One region of the Peribacillus sp. JNUCC41 genome, then DNA from elsewhere that is predicted to be linked to it. Evidence: riboswitches for the same ligand, from Rfam matches in the RefSeq annotation. Region 1 holds a riboswitch; the other holds the start of a gene.

What was found. Region 1 has a riboswitch for cyclic di-GMP ahead of JNUCC41_RS00350 (anti-repressor SinI family protein). Riboswitches for the same ligand answer to the same signal wherever they lie in the genome.
Region 2: it holds a riboswitch for cyclic di-GMP, as region 1 does, so the genes downstream of both, JNUCC41_RS07600 (anti-repressor SinI family protein) here and JNUCC41_RS00350 (anti-repressor SinI family protein) in region 1, are expected to answer to the same signal.

What each region holds. Positions count from the first base shown of each region.
Region 1 is NZ_CP062163.1:50,840-66,649, reverse strand. Features, by position in the region: gene JNUCC41_RS00380 (asparagine synthase-related protein) at 1,311-3,251, shown strand; gene JNUCC41_RS00375 (paeninodin family lasso peptide) at 3,267-3,398, shown strand; gene JNUCC41_RS00370 (HPr kinase/phosphorylase) at 3,540-4,481, shown strand; gene JNUCC41_RS00365 (lasso peptide biosynthesis PqqD family chaperone) at 4,471-4,761, shown strand; gene JNUCC41_RS00360 (lasso peptide biosynthesis B2 protein) at 4,795-5,277, shown strand; gene JNUCC41_RS00355 (ABC transporter ATP-binding protein) at 5,481-7,280, shown strand; cyclic di-GMP riboswitch class I at 7,693-7,776, shown strand; gene JNUCC41_RS00350 (anti-repressor SinI family protein) at 7,795-7,899, shown strand; gene JNUCC41_RS00345 (hypothetical protein) at 8,388-8,525, shown strand; gene JNUCC41_RS27005 (YwzD family small protein) at 8,757-8,888, shown strand; gene JNUCC41_RS00340 (hypothetical protein) at 9,192-9,440, shown strand; gene JNUCC41_RS00335 (polyisoprenyl-teichoic acid--peptidoglycan teichoic acid transferase TagU) at 9,902-10,831, opposite strand; gene JNUCC41_RS00330 (hypothetical protein) at 11,803-12,036, shown strand; gene JNUCC41_RS00325 (hypothetical protein) at 12,157-12,468, shown strand; gene JNUCC41_RS00320 (replication-associated recombination protein A) at 12,999-14,270, opposite strand; gene cymR (cysteine metabolism transcriptional regulator CymR) at 14,869-15,288, shown strand; gene JNUCC41_RS00310 (cysteine desulfurase family protein) at 15,349-15,810, shown strand, end outside.
Region 2 is NZ_CP062163.1:1,509,044-1,524,853, forward strand. Features, by position in the region: gene JNUCC41_RS07540 (FecCD family ABC transporter permease) at 1-119, opposite strand, end outside; gene JNUCC41_RS07545 (ABC transporter substrate-binding protein) at 300-1,289, shown strand; gene JNUCC41_RS07550 (PDZ domain-containing protein) at 1,356-2,579, opposite strand; gene JNUCC41_RS07555 (S41 family peptidase) at 2,764-4,188, opposite strand; gene JNUCC41_RS07560 (murein hydrolase activator EnvC family protein) at 4,330-5,739, opposite strand; gene ftsX (permease-like cell division protein FtsX) at 5,835-6,728, opposite strand; gene ftsE (cell division ATP-binding protein FtsE) at 6,718-7,404, opposite strand; gene cccB (cytochrome c551) at 7,699-8,040, opposite strand; gene JNUCC41_RS07580 (YitT family protein) at 8,090-8,905, opposite strand; one part of gene prfB (peptide chain release factor 2) at 9,109-10,143, opposite strand; one part of gene prfB (peptide chain release factor 2) at 10,145-10,207, opposite strand; gene secA (preprotein translocase subunit SecA) at 10,378-12,891, opposite strand; gene JNUCC41_RS07595 (helix-turn-helix domain-containing protein) at 13,311-13,634, shown strand; gene JNUCC41_RS07600 (anti-repressor SinI family protein) at 13,796-13,936, opposite strand; cyclic di-GMP riboswitch class I at 13,967-14,052, opposite strand; gene hpf (ribosome hibernation-promoting factor, HPF/YfiA family) at 14,693-15,250, opposite strand; gene JNUCC41_RS07610 (flagellar protein FliT) at 15,503-15,810, opposite strand, start outside.

The DNA of each region.
Region 1 (15,810 bases):
TGTTATCTTTCTGTTGCATAGATATCTATTTTTATTTCCAACATTTATATATTCTTTGGGTGTGACAATTAATATGTGGAGTAGGGGAAAACACCCTATTCCTTAACTTTATATACGAAAATCAAACCTAAACTGAAGTAAAAAAAATAACTTTCTGACCATTTTAAACACTGTTTGTTCATTAACTTTGTACATTTTACACACCTTAGAAATACAGTAGTTATAACCACTTATCTCTGCCTCCTTAAATTCAAATGGAATTCTATCCCATCAAAAAAGTAATCCAGCCCTTGGTATTTCTTAATCTTTTATAAATGGTAAGCAAATCCTTAATTTTCATGAATGTGTTGGGAGTAAAAAAATTTTGATTGTTTTTTATGATTAAATAATTGAAAAGATATTTAGCTTACTGTAAAACAGGTTTTTCCTTTTCCTATTTTCCCGGAATAAAAATTTCCTTTCATATCAGTCAATCAGGTAATTTTGAACGGAACACCTCTTCCTTTCTACACTTAATTTTACTTCATCATTAGGCAATATATCTTTTGTGAAAAGAGATATTAGAGCAAAAAATAGGCCGTCTCTTTGGCCTCTTCAACGTCATCTCCAAATTATTTTTTTATAATAGTTGTGATATTTTTTAATTATTTGCAGTCTCTGGAATAAAAAACATTTTTCCTTCCAGTTAATGTATCTTCGTATTGTATAAATTATTTCTTTACGTTTTTACCCCCCTAAAACAAAAATATAATTAGCAAAAGTTAATTCGTTTATTTATTCACAAAGGTGTTAAATCATTGTTGGAAATAATGCTTTCAAATGTTAGATTGAGAGAATTTCCTTCTTCATCATCTTGATAGCTTCTTTCCCACTAACTGGCATTTCTATATACTAAAGAAAGTGTAATGCGTGTAGCTAAAATAGCTATTTTATGCAGTTTATTCTCTAAATCACAATCATTGTGAAGAGATAGTATTTTAAATTGACACAGAGAAAAATAAATGTTATTTTTAACTTAATTAATTCGTTATAAAGAACGAAAAATTCTTAGTGGAGTACGAAAGAGAAATATATTCATATATGGAGGAAAGGATGAATATAAATGCCTCTATTACAAATGAAAGAAATATGGACACCCTTAAAATTAGTTGGGGTGAAATTTTTTAAGTCAGATGATAGAAGTATTTTCATCAAGGTAATGAACCAACGTAGAAGGAAGTTAAAATAAGCATACTAGATGCTAACTTAAACGAATTTAAATTATGGATATAAGTGGATAAATCAACAATCAAACAAATCAGGAGGAAAACATGAGTGCTATAGCCGGTATTTATCATTTTAATGAAGAGCCTATGAATCTTCAACATTGCCATAATTTGATGACGGCTTTACAAAAGTACCCTGCTGATTCAGTCCAAATGTGGAATTCAGAAAAGGTTTTTCTCGGCTGTCATGCTCAATGGATTACTCCGGAATCTGTTGGTGAGCAGCTCCCGTTATATGATTTTGAAAGGCGCTGTACGATTACTGCTGATGCGATTATTGATAATCGTGATGAGTTATTCCAGAGGTTACAGGTTAAGCCATCCGATCAAAAGGGCATGACGGATAGTGAACTGATTCTACTATCCTATTATAAGTGGGGGGAAGAGGCCCCCAAGTTCTTAATAGGAGATTTTGCTTTTATCATTTGGGACGAAAAGAAACAGAAGCTGTTTGGAGCAAGGGATTTTTCGGGAAGCAGAACCCTTTATTATCACCAAAACTATCAGAAATTTGCCTTTTGCACGACTATGGAACCGCTTTTGTCATTACCTTTCATTGAAAAAAAGTTGAATGAGCAGTGGCTTGCTGAGTATTTGGCCGTATCGGGAATGATTGATGCAGTAGATTCTTCATTAACGCCGTATATAACCATAAGACAGATACCACCATCTCATAGCTTAACAATTGAGAATAATAGAGTAACTTTAAAACGATATTCCTATTTAACTCAAGGGGATAAGTTAAAACTTAAATCTAATGAAGATTACATAGAAGCATTTCAAAGTGTCTTCCAGGAAGCTGTTACATCAAGATTAAGGACACATCGGAAAGTTGGCGCCCAGTTGAGTGGTGGATTGGATTCCGGGGCGGTTGTCGGCTTTGCTGTGAATAAATTGCAGCGCGAAAGCACTGCACTACATACATATAGTTATATTCCTCCCGAAGATTTTAAAGATTTTACTCCTAAATACTTTTTGGCTGATGAGCGGCCTTTCATCAAATCGACGGTAGATCACGTTGGCGGCATTATTGATCATTATTGTGACTTTAAGGGGAAAGACTCCTATTCCGAAATGGAAGACTTTCTTGACATCATGGAGATGCCATATAAGTTTTTTGAAAATTCTTTCTGGTTGAAAGGGATGTTTGAAAAAGCGAATGAGGATGGGATGGGTGTTTTGCTTAATGGAGATAGAGGGAACTTTTCAATTTCCTGGGGATTCCCCTTGGAGTATTACTCCCTTCTATTAAAAAGGCTAAAGTGGGTTCGACTATATCAAGAGTTGGAACAATATAGGAATAATGTTGGCGGATCTAGATTGCGAAAGGTGAAAACCATTGCAAGAATCGGCTTTCCAATCATTGATCGAATCTTTCCGGAAGGTGTGCCATATAAAATTCCTTCATTAATCAATCCAAGATTTGCAGAAGGAACAGGGGTATATGACAGGTTTAAAGAATTTGGCATAGATGAAACAGGCTGGTATTCGAATTCTGATATTTTTAATGAAAGAAAAAAGCATTTTGAAGATATCTTTCAATGGAATGCAGGAAATACGCTTTCCACAAAACTCTCCTTACGATATAAGTTGTGGAAGCGAGACCCGACTAATGATATCCGTGTTATTCGCTTTTGTTTATCACTACCGGAAAGTCAATATGTACAGAATGGGATGGATCGTGCCCTGATTCGAAATGCTACAGTGAATGTCTTACCCGATAAAGTAAGGCTAAACCAACGGTACAGAGGTGTGCAAGGTGCTGATTGGATTCACCGTATGCTTCCTAAATGGGGTGAATTCATAGAGGAGATTGAGCAGCTGAGCACAGATGATAAAGCCCTGGAATTCCTGGATGGACAAGCTATAAAGAATGCCTTAGTAACGGTTATAAAAGGAACTGAACCCGAACTTGCTACGAATCCTGACCATAAATTCCTAATGAGGAGTTTAATTGTGTATCGATTTTTAAAACGATTCAATTAAAAGGAGGTGAATACTATGAAAAAGGAATGGAAAAAACCAGAATTAGAAGTTCTTGATGTTAATCAAACAATGCTTGGAACTGAAGGGGAATATACAGATGCAGCTTTCCCATCAAACACTCCAAAAGGAGATATAACTTTTAGTTAAACTTTTTACGCTACAAAGTCTGTTAGGTTCCCCTAAGCCCCTATTTATCCAGTTAATAGGGGTATGACTTCAAGAATAACAAAGTATTAAACATTCGAACTGTCTAATTAAGAGACGTTATTTATGTACGGGGGTATTTATATGATCGGTATCAAAATAAGAACAGTTTATGAAGCGTATGGTTTAACCGTTTCAAGTGATATAGCATTGCCTGAATTGCTTCCTATTAATATAGTGGATGATAAAACGGATATTGTTATCGAAAAAGCGGATCTCCATGCATTATGGTCTGAGCATTCAGTTCCAGAAGATGATTTTGTAATTAAGAAAGACTGGATTATGTTCCATGTTTCCAATACTGCCATTTTCTTGATCCAAAGTGGTAATAGAATAGAATTTTGTCCAATTGATGAGGCGCAAGAAGATGAGATACGGCTTTATATCCTCGGAACATGCATGGGTGCCATTTTGATGCAAAGAAAAATCCTTCCTATACATGGAAGTGCGGTGGCCATAGATGGAAAGGCATATGCGATTGTTGGTGATTCTGGTGCTGGGAAATCCACTCTTGCTTCAGCTTTTTTAAAAAGGGGCTATAAGCTCATGAGTGATGATGTCATACCAGTAACTCTAAATAATGAAAATATACCCATTGTAACCCCTTCATATCCACAACAAAAATTATGGCTGGAGAGCTTAAATCATTTTGAAATGGATTCAAATAACTATCAGCCACTCATTGTTAGAGAAGATAAATTCGCTGTTCCTGTTCAAGATCAGTTTATTACCGAACAACTCCCGCTTGCTGGTGTTTTTGAATTGATCAAGAGTGAAGATACCGAGATAGATATCAAGCCAATACCATCTCTTCAAAGATTTTATAAATTATATCATCATACATATCGCAATTTTTTTATCCAAAGATCTGGATTGATGGACTGGCATTTCAACACTTCAGCCAAAATGATTAAGAAAATCGAGTTTTTCCAACTACGTAGACCAACGGACCGTTTCACGGCTCCGAACTTATCCGAAACAATTTTACATGCATTAAAAAGGGAGGAAAGTGTTCATGAATATTAATCAACTTGAAACAAAAAGTCTATATAGCCAAAATCCAGGAAACATAGTAAGTGACATGGATGGGGAAAAAGTCATGTTAAGCGTTTCTAACGGAAAATATTATAATTTAGGTGAACTAGGCGGGCAAATTTGGGAGTTAATGAAGGAACCCATTACAATTCAAGAGTTAGTTACAACATTACAGTCACAATACAATGTCGATCCGACCGATTGTAAAGAGCATGTCACGGACTTTTTAAGTCAATTGCTGGAACAAGGTTTAGTTAGCATACATTCCTAGTATAATGAATCTTTAGTCTAGGAGGCTAAAACAATGAATATCGTAAAGAAAGCTCAGACTTTTCTTCGATTAGATTTCAAGACAAAGCTGCTGTATATCGAAGCCTTTTTACATTTAGGCCGGGCCCGCTATCTTAAAAGCATTTCCTTTTCAAAAGTTGCCCCAACACTTGGTGAACTGATGAAAGAGTCATCATATGAATTGAATGCAGTGGATAAAGAGACTTTAGCAAATGTATCGCGGGCTATAAATATTATGAGCCGCTACACCATATGGGAAAGCCAGTGTCTTGTAAAGGCCATAGCGGCTATGAAGATGTTGGAAAAACGAAAGATTGATAGCACTCTTTATTTAGGTACAGCCAAAGATGAGAATGGAGGGCTCATTGCACATGCTTGGCTGCGCAGTGGACCTTTTTATATAACCGGAGCTGAAGTGATGGATAGGTTCACTGTTGTTTCTAAGTTCTCTAAAAAGAACAGAAGTAGAGGTCTGAAAGAACAGGAATCTAGTTAACAACCTTAAAACATTCCATTTTAACCAAATAAACCCTCCAAGGTCCAGGAGTCCACGCGTCAACACCCTACCTTACTATCTTCATTGTGATAAATAATCTTAAAAAAGTGGATACCCGATACCTTTCCTTCCATTTTCGCGCTTTACCACCGGTAACATGGAGGAAAACGATCAAATAATGGCTGCGAATGGAGGATATGGTGATGAAGCATCTGTTACTTTTTACGAAACAAATACATGATTATTCGGGAAAAATTCTCTATATCAATCTTGTTTGTATGATTTTAATAGGTTTTTTAGAAAGTGCAGGAATTTTCTTATTGATCCCATTGATTGGATTGACCGGTGTAATGGATATAAAAACGGATGAAGTACCTTTCATAAGCTGGATTAATGAGTTATTCTTGGGAATTCCGGAAACGCTAAGCCTTTTATTAATACTTGGAGTTTATGTGATATTAATGGTGGGACAAAGTGTATTTAAGCGGAATCAAACAATCTTGGGAGTGAAAATCCAACAAGGTTTTGTTAGAAAGTTAAGGGATGAGGCGTATGGAAGTCTTCTGCAAGTCAATTGGGGATTTTATTTAAAAAAGAGGAAATCCGATATTATCAACATCATGACTAATGAAACCTTCAATGTAAGTGCAGGGATAAATTTATTTTTACAGTTTATATCCTCACTTATATTTACTTTCATTCAAATCGGTATAGCTTTTTATTTATCTGTTCCAATGACGAGTTTTATAATAGCCTTTGGGTTCATTCTTATTTTTTCGTCCCGGAAATTTGTGAAAAAGTCTCAGTCCATTGGGAAGGAAACCTATCAGCTCACACAAACCTATTTAGCGGGCATGACAGATCACCTTAACGGAATGAAAGATATCAAAAGTAATTCCCTAGAGGAATCTCATCTGAACTGGTTTCTGTCTTTAAGTAAGAGAATGGAAAAAAACAGAATCAAGTTAACGACTTTAAATACTACTTCCCAAATGATCTTCAAAATTGTATCTTCAGTCTTAATTGCCATTTTTGTATTTTTTTCGATAAAGATGTTCATGGCCCAGCCAGCACAATTAATGCTGATTACGGTTATTTTTTCAAGGTTATGGCCAAGGTTTACTAGCATTCAATCGAATTTAGAGCAAATAGGATCTACGCTTCCGTCTTTTAAAGCACTATCGGATTTACAAAATGAATGTAGAGCCGCAAGAGAGTTATATGAATCTGATTATAAAAATATCAAGCCTATTGATATTGAACAAGGGTTGGATTGCCGTAATGTTTATTTTAGTTATGATCAAAATGAAAGCACTTATGCCCTGAAAAATATAAACATACACATACCATCTAACCGTATGACCGCTATAGTAGGACGATCAGGTGCCGGAAAAAGCACCTTAATTGATATATTAATGGGATTAAATCAACCTGATAGGGGGGAAGTCAGAATAGATGATATTCCCCTTACTAATGACCGCTTATTATCGCTGCGGAGGTCCATAAGTTATATCCCGCAAGATCCGTTTCTCTTTAATGCAACAATAAGGGAAAACCTGCTGATCATTGACCCTGATGCAAGTGAGAAATCCATATGGGAGTCTTTGGAATTCGCTGCAGCTGCTGATTTTGTCAGTAAGCTTCCTCAAGGTCTGGATACACTAATCGGTGATCGAGGTGTCCGACTGTCAGGAGGGGAAAGGCAGCGTCTAGTGTTAGCCAGAGCGATTTTACGCAAACCTGCCATACTGGTATTGGATGAAGCGACAAGCGCATTGGATACCGAGAACGAAGCGAAGATTCAATCAGCTATTGAAAGATTAAAAGGGAAAATGACCATCATCGTCATAGCTCACCGTTTATCGACGATTCGCAATGCCGATCAAGTGTTGGTCATGGATCAGGGAGAAATTATTCAGGTTGGTGAATATAACCAGTTAGCTAATGAAAAAAGAGGGATGTTTAGCAATTTATTAGGTATCCAAATGGAATCAAGTGTGTAAATATTTGTTCACGAACAGTCAGGTTACAGCCATAGTATGGTTTGTAATGCTGGCTTTTTTTCTTAGGGGAAAAAAATTAAAACTGAATTTATATTTCGAAATACTATTTTTGTAAAATAGCAAGTTCGAGCGTATTAATAGCTATTATAAATGTATTTTTAATAAATGAGTTGTAAAGAAAGCACATAATACCAATGTGTTAACATTGTAATGTCACTTTTTGATGAATAGTGTTGAAAAATGGCAGAAAAAAACGAATAGTATTAAGAGCTATTAATACGATTTTAAGTATAATTAACATTAATATAGTTTTAATTAAAGGGAATTTTTTAGTGAATGATAGTTTATTTAGCACCATGGAAACAGGGATTCAAGAGATTTATCAATCTTGGGAGTAATTAAGGTGAAATATTCTTGAGAAAGGCAAACCTATTGAAAAGTAGGGAGGCAAAATTACAGGTCTAAGGCTAAATGCTAAGACGGCTGTGTTACCACAAGTAGGGTGGGATTCGACATGGAAGCTAACAATGAACGGGAAGAATGGGTTTATCTAATGTTAGAGGCTAAAAGTTTAGGTTTATCTATTGAAGAGGTGCGGGAGTTCATAAAAGGAAAATGAAAAATTATCTTAGGGAAGGCTGTTATACAGTCTTCTTTTTTGTTTTCATTACACGAAATTACCGTAAAGGTATCTAGAATAAAGAGTATGGGGACAATAATAAAAATAAAACCTAATTGAGAGGGATTTTTATTATGGATGGACTTAATGCTTTTATGAAGGGATTAATATGGGGAACTTTATTCAGTGTACCGTTATGGTTATCATTCTTAGGTTGGATAAAAATAATCATGAATTTTATTATGTAAGTGCTTAATTAAAATGATGCCCAGGCAGGATTTCACATGAAAATCATGGAATTTAGTTATTGTACATAATGCGTTAGTCGCAACCTTCTGCAAATTTAAGAAATATAGCCTATAAAAAATAGTTAATAATGCTTAAATGTATTTGATGATGTGCCGATACTACACTATAGAGATCAAGCAAAGGGACTTCGCAAAAGGCGATGTCAGATAGCTGCCATCAAACTAGAAGGAGATTATTTGATGACAAAAAACAAATTCATTACGTTCGAGGAAGTATATGAAAAGAAACAGAGAAGCAAGAAAATTTTTATTGGGACTTATATTACTATTATTTTAGTTTTGATTTCATTAATGACCTATTTTATGGGGCAAGCATAATTTGTGGTATCGAAGGGGCTGAGGAATCGGTCCTTTTTTGTTTTTTTATCTACACATATTGGCTAGTGGTATTCATCCCTACTGAATATTTAGAAAATGTTAATTTTCTGTGATTTTTCTGTATTATAGTAGATTCAGCTTGCCAGTCTCTACTATAATAAAAGAGTTATATTCCTTCTCTTTGAAAAAAGATTAGGGACAACTTATGAAATGGTGGAGTGGAAATTTGAAATGGATTTTTTTGATATTTTAAAAGACACTTTTGCAAAAGGTGAGTCTGGACAAGATGTTACTGTGAATGAAATGGTGGAGGAGATCAAGGAGAAATTAAGTGGGATCATTGAGGAACCTGAAAGAATATGATCCATAAGATACTTTATCCTTATTCTGCTCGTTTCATGGGGGATGGTCATGTTTTTTCTTGTATTGATGTAAGATGGCACCAATAAATTTAAATATCATTTTACGATACATATTTAGGAGCATGTCTAAACATGCTTCTTTTTTTTCGTTAATAAATGATACCTATGAGGGTGAGGAGAAGTAAGATTCTTATAGGCGTCTTTTGACGAGTATTCTCCTGGTACAGAAGCTTGTATTACTTTTAAATGGACTAGTAGTTTAAAAAGCGTTTCGAAGCTGAAATTTCCGAATCGAGCAGATTATGTGCAAAATCGGTCACATGTATTTTTACAGCATATGGATGTGGAGTCCTTTCAGTATGATGTAGGCCGTTCTAAGAAAGTGAAGAACTGGAAGTTGGATAAGAGTGGAAGGCTGCATAAAACGGCCTATGAAGTTCCAGTTACACAGGTCTTCAATTCTCGCTATGGAATGTTTACTTTGGAACAAAATTGCTATGTCGTCAAAGAAAAAGGCGAATGGCGTTTGTTATGGGATTATCGGTTTGAATAGATTCCTCTCCTTTTTCAGGCTCAAGTTCGTTTTATTGAAAAGGGAGAGGTGATGCTCTCATGTAGTGCCGGATAGATTTACTTCTCATGAAACATATTTCATTCTTGAACGATCACTGATGGCTTTCAGAATGAACATTTTGTCCTGTGTGCTTAGCATAGCCCAGCTGCCTGCTTTGATTTTCATTTAAATACACTCCTTTTGTTTTGGTTTTTTTATGATAGTTGATGAAAGTTGGTTGTGGAATTCCAGGTCCAAAGAATAATTGAGTCTAGTGATGAAAGGGGCAAGGGGAGATGGAATATTCAGCTCATATTAGATTATACCGTCTTTTAATGCCTAATAAACAACAAAAATTCCAACAAATCTCTACAATTGGTGTTCGTTTTTTGTCAGAATATTGGACGGGGAAAATGAAAAAGCTGTCAGGATGCGGGTCCGGACAGCTCTTTCATTTTTTCTTATTTAATGGATAATTGTTCTTTTAATTCGGATTGAACCTTTTCTTTTTCTTCATCCGACACAATATAATAGTAGATTCCGTCGATTTTCGTTCCGTTGCCGTTTATGGATGATTGGGTAATGCTTTTGCTTGCATCTCTGTAGTTCTTTTGGATGTCCATCATGTCATCAAACGTCAAATTAGTCTGGATATTATTACCGAGTGCATCGAAGACTTCATCGTATTTCGTCAAGGATGAAAGGCTTGCGCCTTCCTTGATGACTGCTTCGATGATGGCACGTTGTCTGGATTGACGGCCAAAATCACCACTTGGATCATCATGTCTCATTCTTGAATAGGCAAGCGCTTCTTTCCCGTTAAGGGTCTGCGTTCCTTTTGCAAAATGAATGCCATCGGAGGTGAAGTCCAAATCGTTTTGCACGGTCACGCCGCCGACTGCGTCAACGATATCCTTGAAGCCTTCCATATTGATTTTCATATAATAGTCGATTGGGATATCAAGGAAGTTTTCAACGGTATCCATGGACATTTTCGCTCCGCCGAAGGCAAATGCATGGTTGATTTTGTCCTGTGTACCATGACCGACGATTTCGGTCCGTGTATCACGCGGAATGCTTAGCATTTTGACCGATTTCTTTTGTGGATTGACTGTCAAGACGATCATTGTATCTGAACGCCCTTTGTCGCCATCACGTTCATCGACACCAAGCATGAGCATAGAGAATGGCTCCTGATCTGATAGGGCAAGGTCTTTCGTTCGTTTATCCGTGGTACGGTCTATTGGTGTATGCATCGTGTCAACAGTTTTAGTCAGATGATTCCATACGGAGTAGGCAAAAGCTCCCCCAGCTAATAAGAAAAGTAGGACAATTATCCCGACTACCTTCAGCCATGTCCGTTTCTTTTTCTTCTTTTTTTCATGTCTCATATTTTACTTCCTTCCTCTTTTTGTAACCACTTCATCTATTATATTTAATTTCATAATAAAAGAATAGTATAATTTACTATTTTATAATACCTTTACCATATTTTGGTGTATTGTTTACCAGTGATTAGAACAGATCCGAGGGGTAGGAAGTTAGATTCATTAAAAGTTTAATGCAGTGACCGATTGAGAAATCTACACTTTTTTCGTTGCTTGTTGTGTAATTTGGCCTAGTGTTTACTTTTTTGTTTACATTCAAATATTTAGAGATTGCAAGTCTTTTTATAATCTGGATCTTACAGCCATTTATTATCTTCTCTTTGATTTTTAAATGTTTAGATTATGAAGGGAAGATGTGATTGTGGATTTACAATCCCTCCCCAGTCTGCAGCGATGTTGTTTGGTCGTAAAATATTATGACGGAGGTAATTTTTGTCATTTCCATGTTTATGATGTTTTAATGGGGAGTGTTTCATGAACTCGAAAGGATTCAGCCTCTTTTTGTATCACTTCAGTGATGATATTTGGGCTGTACCGGCTTTTAGTGGTTCGTCGATGTAACTTGCTGTCTTACATCGACTTTGTGAGGCAAATGGTTATCATGAGAACATCCTTGATGAAGTCATTCTGATTAAGGATGGCGAGATCATCGCAAAGGGAAATGTCTAGGGCCTGCTTCACGAAAGTAGCGGTAAATCGGTGTTCGGTTCCTTAAGGGACATTCATAGCTAATATGAAGGAAAAATAATAAAGTGGCTTCGAAAAAGATTCCGAGGTTATTTTTTGTTTGCAAGGAGAGAAGTTTTTCTATCTAATGAATTTGACCAGTCAAAATGGATTTTCTGAATTTTGCAAAACGGATGGAGTGTTACTTTAAAATGGGTGATTAGGAAAGTCCCTATTAGAAAGAAGGCGCATATATATGCAGTACGGATATCCCTAAAGAATAATGAATATTGGAGGCTAAAGAATAAATGGAATATTCAACGGAAAGTTCAGCGTACGAAAGTGAATCAACGGAAAGCTCTTCGTACGAGAGTGAATCAACAGAAAGCTCTTCGTACGAGAGTGAATCAACAGAAAGCTCTTCGTACGAGAGTGAATCAACGGAAAGCTCTTCGTACGTAAGTGAATCAACGGAATGTTCAGCGTACGAAAGTGAATCAACGGAATGTTCAGCGGACGAGGGTGAATCGACGGAAAGCTAATCAGATTTAATAAATATTTAAATTAGAAGATTACTTTAAAGTGGGTAATAAGCCAAGTTCCTATTAGATATGCAGTACGGATATCCCTAAGGATAAAATATATTGGAGGCTAAAGAATAAATGGAATATTCAGCGGAAAGTTCAGCGTACGAAAGTGAATCAACGGAAAGCTCATCATACGAGAGCGAATCAACGGAGAGCTCATCGAACGAGAGTGAATCAACGGAAAGCTCATCAGATGAAAGCAGTTCAACGGAAAGTTCAGCAGATGAAGGGAATTCAAATGAAATCCTTTCCGAGGCCGCAGAGGAAACTGAAAATTCAACGGAGGAAGAGGAGGATAGGAGTCCTCGCCGTGTGAATGTATTTAAGAAAATGTGGCTGGAAAATATGATTAAAGCTTCGAGGGGTATTTATAAAGAAGAAGATTGACTACACAGGTACAGCAACTAGAAGTTGTTGTGCCTTCTTATGGAAAGGGACATGCCGTTAGCAGCGGTAATTGACATATCCTCTTACTAAGTACGTGCTGATGAAACCTTAACAGATTGCGGATTAATTTCCGGGAAGGATTGGCCAAGCAAGGCGATTCAAATGGAATTTAGCCTAAGAGTTAAAGGTCTGGCCGGAGCGTTTGGCTGACGGTTGTACATACTGCTTGTGGATGATTTGGACACAATGGCTTACTGTTTGGATATAGGTTGTTTTTTACGGTCTCCCAATTTCTTGGTCAATATATCTAGAATTCTCTGGAATTATTCATCTAGTCGGGATTTTAATAGAAGGAAGTTTCGAAATGGTGTTCGAAAAGGAGAAATCTTGACTGTGCCGATATGGAATGTAGCTGTACGAAAGTTGGCATCATTGATGGTGAATGTTCAAGGGGAGGAGTTTTTTGTCAAAAGGCATGTTAAAAGTTTTCATTTTTCAGAAAAAAACTCCAGATCTGAAGTGATCCGGAGTTATTTTTTCTTCTCGATATTTTCGTAGACCGAGGCAAGGGCTTGTTCAAATTTCCCGCTCTTTTTCGGTTTGTAATATTTTTTGCTGCGCAGTTTGTCCGGTAAGTATTGTTGCTTCACCCAGCCATTCTCGTAGTTATGGGGATAAAGGTAGTCGATGCCTCGTCCGAGATCTGTGGCTCCTTTGTAATGGGCATCCTTAAGATGATCTGGTACATCTCCACTATGGCCGCTGCGTATGTCGGAAAGCGCTGCATCAATTGCGACAATGGCCGTGTTTGATTTAGGTGATAGGCATAACTCGATCACTGAGTTGGCAAGTGGAATCCGGGCTTCGGGAAAACCGAGTCGTTCAGCGGCTTCGACTGCAGCGAGGGCCCTAGGACCAGCCTGCGGATTGGCAAGAGCTATGTCCTCGTAAGCGATGACTACCAAGCGGCGGGCAATGCTGACAAGATCACCGGCTTCGACCAAGCGCCCCAAATAATGAAGGGCTGCATTCACATCACTGCCGCGAATTGATTTTTGGAATGCCGACAGTACATCATAATGGGCATCTCCATCCTTGTCATGTGAAAAGCTTTTTTTCTGCATGCATTCCTCGGCAATTTGCAGATCTATATGAATGGTTCCGGATTCATTGGGTTCGGTGGAAATGACGGCGAGCTCAAGAGCGTTAAGGGCACTGCGGACATCTCCGTTCGAAGCGGTCGCGAAATGGGTGAGGGCATCAAGGGTGACATCGGTTTTATACGCACCAAGCCCCCGCTCTTCATCATGAAGTGCCCGTTCCAGGGCTTTGGTTATATCATTGGTATCCAATGATTTGAGCTCGAAAATCTGGCACCGGCTTCTGATGGCCGGATTGATGGCATGATAGGGATTGCTGGTTGTTGCACCGATCAAGGTGATCATCCCGTTTTCGAGATAAGGCAATAGGAAGTCCTGCTTCGCCTTATCGAGTCGATGAACCTCATCGAGCAGCAGAATCACTTTCCCGGACATCTTAGCCTCCGCTGCCACGATTTCCATATCCTTTTTATTATTGGTCACCGCGTTCAGCGTCCGGAAAGCAAACTTCGTGCTTCCGGCAATCGCACTTGCAATCGATGTCTTGCCAATTCCCGGCGGACCATACAGGATCATGGATGAAAGCTGTTTGGCTTTCACCATCCTCGCGATAATTTTTCCTTCACCGACCAGATGCTCCTGACCGATGATCTCATCAATCGACCGAGGCCGCATCCGGAAAGCAAGCGGTTTTATATTCATTGCGCACCTCTCCTTTTTATATAAGGTATCACAATTGATGGGGGAAATGCGCTGATTATGCTGTAAAAGAAGGCGAATTCGATTATGGCAGTTCCTTTGGGGATTTAATTTGTGCTGTAAGGAGATAAATCGACCTATCCTTCGATGAGGGAATTTAATAGATAAACTTTGCCTTTAGTCTGGCCGGAATGGGCTGGTTTGTAATGGTAGGTTTAAAAAGGTATAGAAAGTCATGAAGTGCTGAAATGTGAGCAACAAGGGAAATGTCCAAATAGGTGCGGAAAATCCGCTTTCTTGATTGCTGCTCCAGGGAAAATGCAGAATACTCCGGTTCGGAGGCGGTAATCGGAATTCTATCATTCTCTAGCGGCTTGGGGATATAAGGAATGTGACCATCGGTAAATTCGATAATCGTTTTCGTTATTTGTTATTTAATTCCTCAATTTTTGAAAGCATGCCATTCTTTTCTTTTGATTTATCCTACCTTTCCAATTAGGATAATTTGACAAATGGAGGGCGGGTGAATGCATTTCCGGCGGGAATATGCTATAATTTCAAAAGAATTTAGAAACGGATAAATAATTTGAGGTGTATATGTATGAAGATATCTACTAAAGGCCGTTATGGTTTGACGATCATGATCGAGCTTGCTAAACATTATGGAGAAGGACCGAAGAGTTTGAAATCGATTGCCCAGACGCATAATCTGTCGGAGCATTATTTGGAGCAATTGATTGCACCGCTTCGTAATGCGGGGTTGGTGAAGAGTGTCCGCGGTGCGTATGGCGGGTATGTCCTGTCTAAAGATCCTCAGGAGATTACTTCGGGTGATGTCATTCGTGTATTGGAAGGGCCGATTACCCCTGTTGAAGGAATTGAGGATGAGGAGCCTGTTAAGCGCCAGCTTTGGATCAGGATTCGCGATGCCGTGAAGGATGTATTGGATAATACGACGCTTATGGATTTGGCGAGCTACAAGGATACGGGTGAAATCGATTCTTATATGTATTATATTTAATTGATTAGCAATGCGCCTATTATGTAGGCGCTTGCGTTTTTTAATGGAGGCGACAAAAAAGTGGACAGAATATATTTAGATCATGCTGCGACTTCACCGATGCATCCGAAGGTGATCGATAGGATGATGACAGTCATGAGCCATGACTTCGGAAATCCATCGAGCATTCATGCTTTCGGGCGGGAGGCGCGCCATGTTTTGGATGAGGCGCGTTCGAGTATTGCGGCTAGCATCGGTGCGGGGCGGAATGAAATCATTTTCACGAGCGGTGGAACCGAGGCTGATAATACGGCGATCATAGGTGTTGCGAATGCTTATAAAGAAAAAGGGAAGCACATCATTACGACGGAGATCGAGCATCATGCGGTTTTGCATACATGCCAATACCTTGAGAAGTCTGGCTTTGAGGTCACGTATTTACCTGTGAATGAAGCGGGGTTTATTTCAATTGCCGATTTAAGGGCGGCATTGCGGGACGACACGATTTTGGTTTCAGTCATGTTCGGCAATAATGAGGTTGGA
Region 2 (15,810 bases), 1.5 Mb from region 1:
GCCATTTTCCATGTTGTATCTGTATAACCGTATACAATGCTTGAGCACAGTAAAAACAGCAGCAAAAGAACGGTAATGAACAGCCCCATCCATTTCTGCCATGTATATTTTAATAACATATCCAGTTACCTTTCCAATCACGTTTGTATAGTAATATTTTACTGGTCGTAATGGGAATATGTCAACGGATTTGAGAATCATTTTCATTTATATATTGACAGAAAAGTATATTCATTTTATGATGATGCTGTTAAGTGCGAATGATTATCATTTGCTGAAGAATTAGGAGGGATACATAAATGTTTAGATTCAAGTCATTATTAACGATTTTTACAATATTTGCAGTCTTTCTTCTAGCAGCTTGCGGGAATTCGGATGAAAAAGCCGATGGAAATAAGGCTGACGACAAGAAAGAGGATAAAAGCTACACAATTGAGCATGCCATGGGCACTGCCAAGTTGAAAGAAACGCCTAAAAGGGTGGTCGTTTTAACAAATGAAGGTACTGAGGCATTGCTTGCTTTAGGAATTAAACCTGTTGGTGCCGTTCAATCATGGCTTGGTGACCCTTGGTACGACCATATTAAAGATGATATGGATGGGGTCGAAGTTGTTGGTGTTGAACATGAAGTTAACTTAGAAAAAATCGCATCACTGAAGCCTGACTTGATTATCGGAAGCAAGATACGCCAAGAGGCTGTTTATGATAAATTAAATGCGATCGCCCCTACCGTTTTCTCGGAAACGCTAAGAGGAGATTGGAAAGAAAACTTTAAACTTTATGCAAAAGCCTTGAACCTTGAAGAAAAAGGTAACGATGTAATTGCGGAGTTCGATAAAAACACAGAAGATCTTAAAGCTAAATTGGGTGATAAAGTAAATCAAGAAGTATCCATTGTTCGTTTCATGGCTGGAACTACTCGTATTTATTACACTGATTCATTCTCTGGAGTGATTTTCGATCAATTAGGATTTAAACGTGCAGAACAACAGAAGGAACTTTTCACTGCAGATAATAAATTAGGTAACCTTGCCATTGAGGTTGGGAAAGAAGTCATCCCTAAAATGGATGGAGATATTCTCTTCTACTTCACTTACGCTCCTGAAGGGGACAAACAGGCCCTAAGCACAGCAAAAGAATGGACGAATGATCCGCTTTGGAAAAACCTTGATGCAGTCAAAAATGGAAATGCCCATGAGGTTAGCGACGCAACATGGAATACAGCTGGCGGAGTAATTGCAGCTAATGAAATGCTGGACGATATAGAAAAGATCATGCTTGAAAAGTAATAGTTTAAAAAAGGCCTTTCTCGATACAAATCGAGAAAGGCCTTTTTATTTTATATTAATGTGTCATTAACCCACTTGTCCGCTTTCCTTTAATTGATCATCTACGAACAAGATGCCCAATTCGTAATGCTCCCCGTCAAAAAGAGCTCTTTGTACAAAACGGATCTGTTCATTGTTATCTATGACCTCAAGCTTGCAATGTGCCCGGTTTATTTGGAGCGCCCTGTATAACTCTTCTTCTTCCCTGACGACGACCCCATTTATTTTCGAAATGACCTCGCCTTTTTGCAACCCCATTTTATCTGCCGGAGATTGAGGGATAACGCCTAAGATCTGGACACCCAGCTTACTTTTCGAAAAATAAAAAGGAAGCTTTTGATCCATTGCCTTTTGGGTATGGTGCAGAATTTCACGACCAAGGATTGCTAAAACAGCCGTTATGATTGCCAATGGGGGGTACCAGTAACCAACTGCAGCCAATATCGTAATCACAATTCCCAATGCCCCTACCTTTTTGCCTTGCGCCCTAATGGCCAGTTCCGGAAGCGTCCCATGAACTTTTTGCTTAAAGCCGATTAAAATGGGCAATACGATCGGAGATAGGGACATGTCGCCGATTGAAAAAACTGGATACCATTCGAAAGGCACTGGAAGTTGTCCTCCAGGAATCATGACGAACATGGGAATTAGCCAGATTCGCTGTGAAACATACACACCTATCGGCTGCCCCCTCTTGGATACTTCCAACTGAGGAGAGACCTTTTCACTTCCATTGCCAGCAATCAAAAACCCTTCAGCAATCAGTAATAATCCTATCAAAATAACAAGTGTCGGATATACGGACCGATCCAGCTGATTAAAAGCATCCTGAAATAAAGTCAGCTGGATATCACTATCATATAAAAAGAAAAGGATAAAGAAGGTGAGTCCCACAGTATAAACGGGGGAAACAAACCTCTTTTTCATGGATAGCATGGATAAAACCGTAACCACTGCCATGATGAACAGAGCCGCCAAAGGAATGGCTAGTCCAGTAGCCAGCGTGAGGAAGGAAAGGATCAATCCCCATATCAATCCTTGAGGTAACATGGAACGCAGCTCCATGGAAAAACTGTAAATCTTCGTATTGAAATCATGGCGTTCCCGTTTAACTCGAAGATAGCCGATGAATAAACAATAGGCAATCGAAACATAAAGCAAAGGATGAAGGAAGAGTTTTCCTAATCCCATTAAGCATGCAATCAGCCAATCCGTTGTCAATTTCTTTGCACCATCCTCAACAGTAATCAAAATTTTGTCAAACTTCGTTCTGGTCAGTTACCTCCTATTCTATCAAATATGTAACCTTCATGCCTATTAAGATGCAGAAAAAGTAGCTTTATCTTAAGTTTCCCCTAAACTGCCTTCATGTTCTCAGGCGGGGCTCGATCAAATGCGAAAGAGGCACCGTTCCAAGGGGAACGGTGCCATCAATTTATTTCACTAAATAATTCAAAGCCGTGCGTAACTGAATATCATTATCTTCATCCCGGATTTTATCCAGAATGGCGGATTCCAGATGTGCTGCGGTTTTAGAGTCCAACTTACCAGTTACTTCCAGTCCAAATTGTTTTTGGAATGCCTTCACTGCAATTTCTGTACTCCAATCATAATATCCATCTTCACGACCCGGTTCAAATCCTAGTCCTTTCAGAATGCTTTGCGCATACTGGATTTGTTCATCATTCATATCCCGCTGCAACACCTTCTCAATAGCCAGCTGATGTGCATCAAAATACTCCGGTTGTTTCACTTTGATTGCCGGTTCGATCCCTTTTTTATGGATCCATTTCCCTGATGGCGTCAGCCACTTATATAACGTAAGTTTAATCTTACTGCCATCACCCATTGGTACAGCTTGCTGTACAGTGCCTTTCCCGAAGGTCTTCTCACCGACCAATGGATAGCCCCCCGCCTCTTGCATCGCGCCAGCCAGGATTTCCGAGGCTGAGGCGCTGCCTTTATCCGTCAAGACAGCAACGGGATAAGCTTTCGCTTTCTTAAGGCTTGTAAAAAACGATTGCGTTTCTCCCGTTCTTTCCGCAATTTGCAAATAGGGTTTGTCTTTTGTGATAAACTCGCCAAGAATCGTTTCCACACTGGAAAGAAGGCCGCCTGGATTGCCGCGTACATCTATGACCAAGCCCTTGATTCCCTTCTTTTCAAGCCCCTTTAACTGCTTTTTGAAATCAGTCGCAGTATTTTCCGAGAATGAGGTCAACTCGATATAACCGATTTGTTCTCCCGCGACTTCCTTAATTGATGAAAATACGGTATCCAATGGGATTTCGGCACGCACCATATTGAATTCTAGAGGATTGTCCACCCCTGCCCGCTTTATTTCCATTTTGACGGGTGATCCTTTTTCGCCACGGATTTTCAGGCGTGTCTCATACAGATTCAAACCTTCTACACTCTCGCCATTCACCTTAAGGATTTGATCTTTCGGCTTTAATCCCGCTTTTTCAGCAGGTGAATCTTTGTAAGGAGAAACAATGATGACCTTACCATCTTCCATTCCGATTTCAGTCCCAATCCCTTCAAACGAGGAGTCCAGGGTTTCATTGAATTGTTTGGCGGTCTCCTTGTCCATATATACGGAATAAGGATCTTTCAACGCTGACAGCATGCCTTGAATGGCACCCGCGACCAGTTTGGAACCGTCCACCTGTTCTACATACTGACTTACGATCAAACCGTAAGCTTGTTCAACTTTTGCCCATTCCTTATCCTTCGATATCGCTTGGCTTTCATCCTTTACTTCATTCTTGGCCGAGAAGCTTGTCCAATATATGCCCCCCACTGCTCCAATGGCTAGTGACATGATGATTGCTAGAGGAAGTACCCATTTTTTGACCATATTTATCCCCATTTCTGACCTGATATGTATTTCACTATATGAGGGGAATGGAGAGAATATGCTTAAAGAAAATGGTGACACCACACAAAAAAAACAGACAAGGAATTTACCTGGTCTGTTTTTTCGTTGATATATTGGGTATTAATTAGGTATATAGTTTAATGGGTTAACAGCATTTGACTTGCTATAATTCCATGGGCCTTTATGTAGTTCAAAGTGTAAATGCTGACCGAAGGAATGTCCTGTGTTACCCATGATGCCAACTTGTTGACCTTTGGCAACTACAGCACCTTCGCCTACTTGTCTAGAACTTAAGTGTGCGTACACAGTAGTCCATTGCTGACCGCTGATTGAATGTGTAACGAAGACGACGTTACCGTATGTACTTGAGAAGTAAGAACGGCTTACGACTCCGTCGGCTGCCGCTACAACTGGAACCGTTCCGCTAGCAGCGATATCGATGCCGGCATGCTGTTTATTCCAGCGTTCACCCATTGTTGAAGATACATATCCTGCACTAGGTCTAGTGAAAGTACCAGATGATACAGCCGGCGCTTGACTTACATTAGACGAAGATTGTGAAGATTGTGAAGATGATGATGATGATGATGAGCTGTTGCTTTTTGCACTATATCCTGAAGAAGTGGATTGTTTTTTAGTTTCGGATGCTTGTGATGCTTGAGAAGCCGCTTGTGCTGCCGCTTGCGCAGCTTCTTGCTCTGCACGTTTTTTCGCTTCGGCTGCCGCTTTTTTACGGGCTGCTTCCAATTCGGCAAGACGTTGATGCTCTAAGCTGATGGCAGATTTGATCGCTTTTTCTTGAGCGGCAAGATTCGCTTTCTCTTCCTCTAGACCCATCTTCTCATCTTCATGCTTTTTAGTTTGTTGCTTTAATTTCTTAACCAAAGCATCCTTTTCTTGCTTCTGCTGTTTTTGCTGCTTTTGAATTTCCAATAGTTCAGCTTTTGCCACTTCTAAACTGGCTAGCTTCGTTTCTACGGCTTTTTGCTTTTCTTCCAGATCCTTTTTATCCAGCTCATGCTGCTTTAAAATATCGCGGTCGGCTTCAGCGATTGTCGCTACAGCTCCGACACGGTCAACTAAATCCCCAAAACTGGATGATCCGAATAATACTTCAAGGTAGTTCACGTCCCCGCCAGTCTCCTGGAAGGAAAGGGCCCTTTCCTTCAATACTTCATTACGTTTGGCAATCCGCTCTTTTAATACTTTAATCTCTTCTTTCAATGCCTCAATTTCTTTTTTCGTTTGAGTAATTTCAGCATTTTTGGCATCGATCTTTTTTGCGGACTCGGCAATTTTTGCTTCAAGGGCAGCGATTTGGTCTTCTGCTGTCATTTGCTTATCCTGCAGGTTATCGATTTTCTTTTCCGTATCGGAAATATTCGATTCAACACCCGAACGTTTTTCCTGGATGGATTCTTTCTGTTTTTCTAAATTCGAAATCGACTCCGCATAAACTGAAGGTGCCGCTAGAATGCTTCCCAACCCGATCATGATGGAAGCATTCATGGCAATGATATTTTTTTTCAACGTTTCATTTCCCCTTTCAACCCGTTACATCCTTGCCTTGTAACGTCTCTCTATTTATGTCTGGCTTCTTTTGGCTTTCGAGTAAAGATTCACTTTTATACTTTCAAGAACTTCCTGACGGACATCAAGCTGCCCCATATCCCGATAACGGCACCAATTACGATGAGGATGGCCGAGACTTGATAAATAAATGGATTTGCAGGCAGGAAATCTATGAATTTGAACGTGATCTGCGGTGCTGCATATTTATATAGATTGTAGTAGAGTACGGAGATCAGACCTATCGGAATGATGGAACCGAGCACTCCCAACCAGAGACCCTCCAAGAAGAATGGCCAACGGATGAACGTATTCGTCGCCCCTACCAACCTCATGATCTCAATTTCTTTTCTTCTGGCTACAATGGTAATTTTAATCGTATTCGAAATCAGGAACATTGCAGTAAATAGTAAACCTACAATAAGAACGATTCCTATGTTTCTAGCAATATTAACAAAGCTGAATAGTTTCTCGACATAGCCTTGTCCATATTTAACGCTTTGGATATACTCCAAACCTTCGATCTGTTTTGCCACCTTGATGACATCTTGCGGGGATTTCGTTTTGATAACATAAACGTCCCTTAATGGGTTATCTTGTTCAAATGGTTTAAAAGCATCACCATTATCTCCTAAATCATCTATTAAATTAGTAAGCTCTTCATCTTTTGGAGAGAAAATCACTGATTCAATGCCGTTCATCTCCGTAATTTGCTTACCGATAGCTTTTATATCGTCATCATTCGCCGCATTATCAATATGTGCCCGAACTTCGACATCTTTCTCCACATTTCCCGCGATATGATTTAAATTCATCATGAGCACTAAAAAGACGCCAACCAATGTTAGAGTGACCGTTACTGCACTGACTGAAGCAAACGTCATCCATCCATTACGGCCAATATTTTTAAAACTTTCACGGAAGTGACGGAGCAATGTTCTAAATTTCATATCCGTAATCACCTCGATGTTCATCGCGTACTATTTTTCCACTTTCAATGGCAATGACACGTCGTTTAATATTGTTGACGATGTCCCTATTATGAGTGGCCATGACAAGCGTAGTTCCGCGTTTATTAATTTCTTCAAATATGTTCATGATTTCCCATGATGTTTCGGGATCAAGATTACCTGTAGGCTCGTCGGCTATGACTACCTTAGGATCATTGACGATCGAACGGGCTATTGCAACCCTTTGCTGCTCCCCACCGGATAACTCGGAAGGCAGCATCCTCGCTTTATGTTTAATGCCAACCAGATCGAGGACTTCCATGACTCTCTTTTTGATTTCTTCTGGTTCCTTTTCAATAACTTCCATGGCAAAAGCAACATTTTCATATGCAGTGAATGTTTGAAGGAGTTTAAAATCTTGGAATACCATACCGATATTACGGCGGAATAGAGGAACTTTCGAATTGCGGATACTTGGCAGGCTAATGCCATTGACCAAAATATTACCGCTTGTAGGCTTTTCTTCCCTATACATCATTTTGATGAAGGTCGATTTTCCGGCACCGCTCGGACCCACTACATAAACGAACTCGCCTGGCTTTATTTTCACATTGATTCCATTAATGGCAATTACGCCATTTGGATATGTCTTTTTCACATCTATCATTTCTATCATTCTAAAACCACCTAATTTGCTTGGATTATCACTATGTACCAACAGCTTTTTCGACAATTTTCACTGAAATCTGACAGGAATCTCTCTTACTTGAGCACAGAAACATTATAACATCATATTTTGTCAAATTAAGCATAAAAAATATTACAGTTTCATTTCAGTTAGTCATATATCAACATCTATGTAATAATTCCAAGATTTGGTTACTCGATAAGGGATTAAATGTGAGTTGTTTCGAGGTTTTAAAGGAGGCTAAATGAAACGTCCTGCTAAAGCAGGACGTTTCGTCGATCATTATTTATGTCCAGCAAGCCATTCAGCGACCATGCTCGCTTCCTTGCCTTGGATTATACCTTTTGGCATTCCACCTTGCCCATTCGCAATGACTTTTTCGATGTCTTCTTTCGAAAGCTTAGAACCGACCTTCGTTAAATTCGGTCCCACGCCGCCTTCAAGATTCACCGCATGACAACTTGAACATTTGTTTTCATAAATTTTAGCGGCATCACCTGCACCTGCCGTAGTCGTTTCATTATTTTCATTTGCAGGCTCTTTATCTGCAGAATCATCATTCCCGCCGCATGCAGCCAAGGCCAAAGATGTACCCAAAACTAAGGCTAACCATTTCACTTTCATCGAATTTACCCCCTCTGATTTATACCAGCACAAGAACATTATACCAATTTCAATCCAGTTTAAAACCCTCCCCGAGTACCTCCGATGCGTCCATTACAATTACAAACGCTTTAGGGTCAACGAGTTTCACCAATTGTTTCAATTTGGTGAATTCCGATTGGTCTATTACGCACATCAAAATTGGACGAGTATCATCCGTATAGCCGCCATACCCGGATATCCCTGTTACACCCCGGTCCAGCTCATGTATGATAGCATCCCTTACTTCCGTTTCTTTATTCGTGATAATTAATGACATCTTCGAATGGTTCAATCCAATCTGGATAAGGTCGATCGTCTTGCTTGTCACATATAAACCTATTAATGCATACAGCCCTTTTTCAATATCAAAAACGATGGCAGCACTTAAAACGATGATTCCATCAATGACAGCGACACAGGTCCCCAATGACAGATGGGTATATTTATGGAAAATCTGTGCCGCCAAATCGGTCCCCCCTGTGGAGCCCTTTCCGCGAAAGACGATCCCCAGGCCAAGTCCGACCATCATCCCCCCGCAAATCGAACCAAGCAATGCATCGTTCGTCCATGCATCCCAATCCTTTGTCAGAAATACCACTAAAGGCAGAAACAAGGTTCCAATCAGGCTTTTGGCTCCGAAATGTCTTCCAAGGATAATAAGCCCCGAAATGAACAATGGGATGTTAAAACCCCAAAGTACATAAGCCGGTTCCCAACCGAGAGTTGAATCGAGAATCGTGCTAATCCCGCTGACTCCGCCGGATGCCACCTGGTTAGGCAGTAAGAATACATTAAAACCAATGGCAATTATGGCCGAACCGACAATCACCAATCCATACTCCATTAACTTTTGAATTAAAGGGTGCTTCTTCTCCCGGTACCTTTTCTTCATTCTGCATAAGTCTCCTCGAACCATCATTATTATTTAGTATTGGCCGAACGAGGTAGGGCATCCCTTTTCAATCCTGTAAATGTCAGCCAGAAGATTCGTTATAAAGGAAATCATAAAAAAAGCCGGACCGGGGAAACCGGTCCGACTGGCTGATCTTATAATTTTGAACGCAAGTACGCATCAATGAACATATCGATATCCCCATCCATGACTGCTCCCAAGTTTCCGGTCTCCGCACTGGTACGGTGATCTTTAACCATGGAATACGGGTGGAAAACATATGAACGAATTTGGCTGCCCCAGCCAATTTCCTTTTGCTCACCACGGATTTCATCCAATTCCGCTTGTTGCTGTTCAATTTCACGTTGATACAATTTGGCTTTCAGCATATTCATGGCCTGGGCCTTGTTTTTGATTTGAGATCTCTCGTTTTGGCACGTTACCACGGTGTTCGTAGGTATATGTGTGATCCGGACTGCGGAGTCCGTTGTATTGATATGCTGACCACCTGCACCACTTGCCCGATACGTATCGATTTTCAAATCTTCCGTGCGTACTTCTATATTGATCGTCTCATCGAATTCCGGCATGACTTCACATGAAACGAATGAAGTATGGCGTCTCCCTGAGGAATCGAAAGGGGAAATCCGGACAAGACGGTGGACCCCTTTTTCCGCTTTTAAATAACCATAGGCGTTATGGCCTTTGAAAATTAAAGTGACACTCTTGATTCCAGCTTCATCACCTGGAAGGTAATCAAGGGTTTCCACTTTAAAGCCTCTTTTTTCACCCCATCTTGTATACATACGAAGCAGCATGGAACCCCAATCCTGGGACTCCGTTCCGCCCGCACCAGGATGCAGTTCAAGGATGGCATTTTTCGAGTCATATTCTTCACTTAGTAAAAGTTGAAGTTCGAAGTCATTCATCTTTTGTGAAAGTATCGTGATTTCTTCTTCCAGCTCAGCCAAAAGTTCTTGATCATTCTCCTCTTTCACTAATTCATATGTCAAATCCAGATTTTCATATGATTCATTCAGTTCGGACAATTGATTGACCTGTTCTTTCAAAGCATTCGTTTCATTGATGACAATTTGTGCTTTTTGCTGATCATTCCAAAAATCGGGATGTGTCATCTCATTTTCAAGCTGTGCGATTCGTGCCTCTTTTTCATCTAAGTCAAAGAGACCCCCTAAAGTCCGTTAATCGTTGCGCTGTCCGTTCAAGTTCATTTCTTATTTCTGCTAATTCCATTTCTCTTCACCTCATTAAGTATGTTAAAAAAAATCCCCGAAGAGGGATTCGCTTCATTACAAATAAACCTCTTCAAACTATATGCAAGTATATTGCTTTATGCAAACTAAACATGAAAAGAGGCGGCAAGCCTTACACTTAACCGTCCCATATTCATTATACACCTAACTTTAGCCTAAATTGCCATGGCAATTCTTATATTTTTTACCGCTGCCGCATGGGCATAACGCGTTTCGGCCAACGTCTTCCTTTTTACGGGCAGGGGCTTTTTTCACTTTGCCCCCATCTTCTTCCTTCGGATTGACCGCTTGTCCTTTTATGACTTCCTTACGCTCCAAATTGTTGCGGATTTCAGCCTTCATGATGTATTTGGCGACTTCATCCTCCATTGAAGCAATCATGGCTTCAAACATTGCGAAACCTTCAGATTGATATTCACGTAACGGATCGATCTGGCCATAAGCACGAAGGTGGATCCCTTGGCGCAATTGCTCCATTGCATCAATATGGTCCATCCACTTACTATCGACTGCACGAAGAACGATTACTTTTTCGAACTCACGCATTTGTTCTTCAGATAGCTCTTCTTCTTTTTGGTCATAGCCTTCTTTCACTTTTGCTAAAATGAACTCAACCAATTCCGATTCATTTTTCCCATCCAAATCAGCTACAGTGATTGAACCTTCATTAAATAGGTTACCATTCAGGTAATCCACAAGGCCTTGTAAATTCCAGCCTTCCTCATCACCCATTGGTGCAAACGCGACAACATTCCGCTCAATGGATCCCGTAATCATCGTTTCGACAATTTCACGTAAGTTTTCACTTTCCATGACATCGAAACGCTGTTTATATATAATTTCCCGTTGTTGACGGAGAACATCATCATACTGCAGTAATTGCTTCCGTGAATCGAAGTTATTGCCTTCGACCCGTTTCTGTGCGGATTCAACGGCCCTTGTCACCATTTTACTTTGAATTGGCTGGGAATCATCCATTCCAAGGCGTGCCATCATGTTTTTCATGTTATCCGAACCGAAGCGGCGCATCAATTCATCTTCCATTGATAAATAGAATTGAGTGACCCCTGGGTCTCCCTGACGGCCTGACCGACCACGAAGCTGGTTATCTATACGCCTGCTTTCATGACGTTCCGTGCCGATGACAGCAAGGCCTCCAAGCTCCTTGACACCTTCACCAAGCTTGATATCCGTACCTCGTCCCGCCATGTTCGTAGCAATCGTAACTGAGCCTTGATTACCTGCATTCGCAATGATTTCCGCTTCACGCTCATGGTTCTTGGCATTCAAAACATCGTGAGGGATTCCTTTTTTTGATAAATAGGCGGATATGACTTCAGATGTTTCGATGGCAACCGTACCGACAAGCACAGGCTGACCCTTTCTATAACGCTCGGCGATGTCTTCCACAACAGCCTTGAACTTCCCATCAGTTGTCGCGTATATAAGATCCGCCCTGTCATCCCTGATGATATTCCTGTTTGTCGGGATCGCAATGACATTCATATTATAAATATTGCGGAATTCCTCTTCTTCCGTTTTGGCTGTCCCGGTCATACCTGAAAGTTTTTCATACATCCTGAAATAGTTCTGGAATGTAATCGTCGCAAGAGTCATGCTTTCATTTTGAATTTCAAGTCCTTCTTTCGCTTCGATCGCCTGATGGAGACCTTCACTGTAACGGCGGCCTTTCATCAAACGGCCAGTGAATTGGTCAACGATGACTATCTCGCCTTCCTGGACTACATAATCCACATCCAAATGCATGGAAACATGCGCCTTTAACGCCTGATTGATATGATGATTCAAAGTAACGTGATTAATATCGAACAAATTATCGATATTAAACGCTTTTTCAGCTCGATTCATCCCATCTTCCGTCAGCTGAACACCTTTTGTCTTTTCATCATATGTGTAGTCCGTTTCTTTTTTTAAGGTTCTTACAAACGCATTGGCCTGGATATAAAGCTGAGCCGACTTTTGTGCGGAACCGGAAATGATCAATGGCGTTCTCGCCTCATCGATCAAAATCGAATCGACCTCATCAATGACAGCAAAGTGCAGCGGGCGCTGTACCATTTGTTCTTTATATAACACCATGTTGTCACGAAGGTAATCAAAACCTAACTCATTATTTGTACTGTACGTAATATCCGCATTGTACGCCGCCTGCTTTTCTTCTTTAGAATGACTGTTCAAATTCAATCCGACGGTCAAACCAAGGAAATCATACAATACACCCATCTCGGTGGCATCACGGTGTGCCAGGTATTCATTGACAGTAACCACATGTACACCTTTACCGGTAAGCGCGTTTAAATAAACAGGCATGGTGGATGTTAAGGTTTTACCTTCCCCAGTTTTCATCTCGGAGATATTTCCATCATGAAGGGATGCCCCACCCATGATTTGAACACGGTAAGGATATAAGCCCAGAGCACGCTTTGCACCTTCACGCGCAACCGCAAAAGCCTCGACAAGCAAATCATCAACGGTCTCCCCATTTTGATAACGCTCTTTAAACTCGCCCGTTTTGGCACGCAACTGTTCATCCGATAGTGCAGCCGTCTCATCAGCCAGTGCTTCGACCTGATCGGCGATTTTTTCTAATCGTTTGATTTCTCGCTTATTCGGATCAAAAACTTTATTTAATATATTAAGCATTCAATAACGCTCCTCTATTATGGTAATGATCGTTCAATGACTAAATTCATATAAGTAAGAAGAAACACATCTTCTATTATTACTAATGCACGCTTAATTTTACCACTTCTATTCTAGAGGTACAACTTCATGTCACTTCCCTGGTATAGACCTGAATTCAATTCTTGCGAAAAACAATGGATAAATGAGGAGTAAAACTGTTAAAATAAGAGGAAGTATAAAAAATATGTTGCAAACTCCCCACTATTCCATATGCAAATGAGAATTATCCATAACCTTCCATCACTAGATGCTATGTCCTCTCTAGCGATAGCATGTCAAGGTAATCCATCCTTACAGGCGTCATGTTTTGAATGATAAGGTGGGCTACTGAAACTTAATAGCGGAAGATAAATAGAACATGTTTCGAGGTGGTATTGATGATTGGTGAACGTGTAAAAAAACTGCGAGAAGAAAAGAAAATGTCAATGACTGAACTTGCCGATAAAGCGGGTGTGGCAAAGTCTTATTTAAGTTCGCTCGAGCGGAACTTACAAACGAATCCTTCTATTCAATTTCTTGAAAAAATCTCCGCCGTACTTAACATTCCTGTCGATGCCCTGCTATATGATGCTCCAAATAAGGAAACCTTGGACAATGACTGGATGAAAATCGTTGAGGAAGCCATGAATTCAGGTGTTTCAAAACAACAATTCAGGGAATTCATCGAGTTTAATAAATGGAGAAAAGATAAAGAAGAGTAGAGTGGTAAGTAGAGTGGTAGTGCACTAGTTTACCTACATAATCCAATAGAATATAGTTTGAATAAGCTAGACTCACCAGGATCTCAAGGAGACATTCACCCTATAAACAGCTAATGAATCGAACCACTGTTTATAGGGATGTTCTCAATCTTGTTCGGAATCTATTTTCCATCGTTCTCCTCAAAAGTTACCTCAACGCTTTCCCTTTTCAAAAAAGCACTGATTTCCTCTTTTTTGAAACCCAAACGCCTTGCTTCTGAAATCAACTTCACCCATTCTTGATCCATTGCCACATTAGCCACCTCTTCTACCTCCTAAAATACTCTTGTATTTCAGGCAGACCAGCCATCATAGTCACAAGGACCTTAGACCTGTGCCTTTGCGCCCTAATCTTTCAATCAGTTTGCCTTTGTCGTGGTATTTATCACCAAATACAGTGCTTATAATCATATTATAACGGAAACGCACTCCATATATTGCTATTTTATGTCGGTAATCCATATAAATGCAAAAACTTTCATCCGACAAAATATTACAATATTGAGAAAATTCACAGTTTAGGCAATTTAACATAGGCTAATTCAATTTCTTTTATTTGAATAATAGTGAATATTGCTCTTCTTACTATTCCATTGAGGTGTGTTGATTCTCTCAATTATAAGTGCATCAAGGGCTTTTTGCGCAGTTAAATCCTCACCGCAGGTCGGGCAAAGCCACTTTCCATATTCCGCACTGCTAAAAGATGCCCTATGGCATGTATGGCAATTCTTTCGATACAAGTTTTCCAACCCCTCTGCACCTAATTCAAATTGTTTTTTTATAAATAACCAATTGTTCTTTTTAAAGAACTAACAATTTGAGTATAGTGCAAAAGTTAGGGGTATTTAAATAGGTAAAACTAATCATTTATCTTAATAAAGAACATCATTCGTTCTTTTAAATGAACTTTTGGATTTTTTAGAGAACAAGGCTTTTTATAGCAAACCCAACAGCCAACGCATTCTATCAAAAAAGCACAACCCAGAGGCTGGGTTGTGCTTTTGATCTAAGATTAATAGTTAACTAGGTTCAATCAATCCATAGCGTCCATCTTTTCGGCGGTACACTACGTTTGTTGTATTAGTATCCGCATTCGTGTAAACGAAGAAACTGTGACCAAGCATATTCATTTGTAAAATCGCCTCTTCACTGTCCATTGGCTTTAAATCAAAGCGCTTATTGCGGACCACTTCAATATCATTATCGTCTTCAAATTCATCCACCACTTCGTCAACATCCGTATTGAAGGCGAATGCATCGGGTGTCGTAGATAGATTGTTGCGGAACTTACGATTGACCTTCGTTTTATGTTTACGAATTTGGCGTTCAAGCTTATCATTGATCAAGTCAATGGCAGCATACATATCCGCATTTTCCTCTTCAGCGCGAAGAACCAAATTCTGCATGGGAATCGTCACTTCGACTTTAGATGTATTATTGTTCACTTTTAAATTCACTAACACATTTGCATCTGGTGTATTGTTAAAATATCGTTCTAACTTGCCAATTTTCTTTTCGACGTATTCTCGAATTGCTGGAGTTACCTCAATGTTTTCACCGCGTACGTTGTAATTCATAAAGTGAGTCCTCCTTAAATTAAGACTATACAGTTAGATTCTACAATACCCCTCCGGTTCCCTTTAGAAACACATCATGAAATATGTCGAAATCATGAAACAATTGTCGGAAGGTTTGAAAAGGGTTGATGTCTGCCCTAGCTTCATTATATCAAATGCTATGCTATAAAGAAAAAATTAAGCCTATTTTATTTACAGAAAATTTAAAAAAACTTAACATAAAAACCGTTTGGCATCCAAACGGCAGGGTAATCAATTTCTTTTATCATAAAACATGCCATCCACAGATAGACTTTCATACGGGTTCGTGTATTTATTGGATGATCGTTTCTTCTTATTTATTTCCTGGATATCCCGCTGTATCTCCTGCTTTTGAAGCTTCAGCAAGTGATCGACCTGCTGGTTGAGCAACAGTACCGCACGGCCCAATTGTTGCTCTTCACCAGTAAACGGCGGGTTGATTTGAGAAAGAAGCCCATCCCGCTGATCGATCAGCTTTGTGACCCTTTCTATTTTATCATCACGTTCTGTGATCGTGCGATCTTCCAGAACGGCAAGCA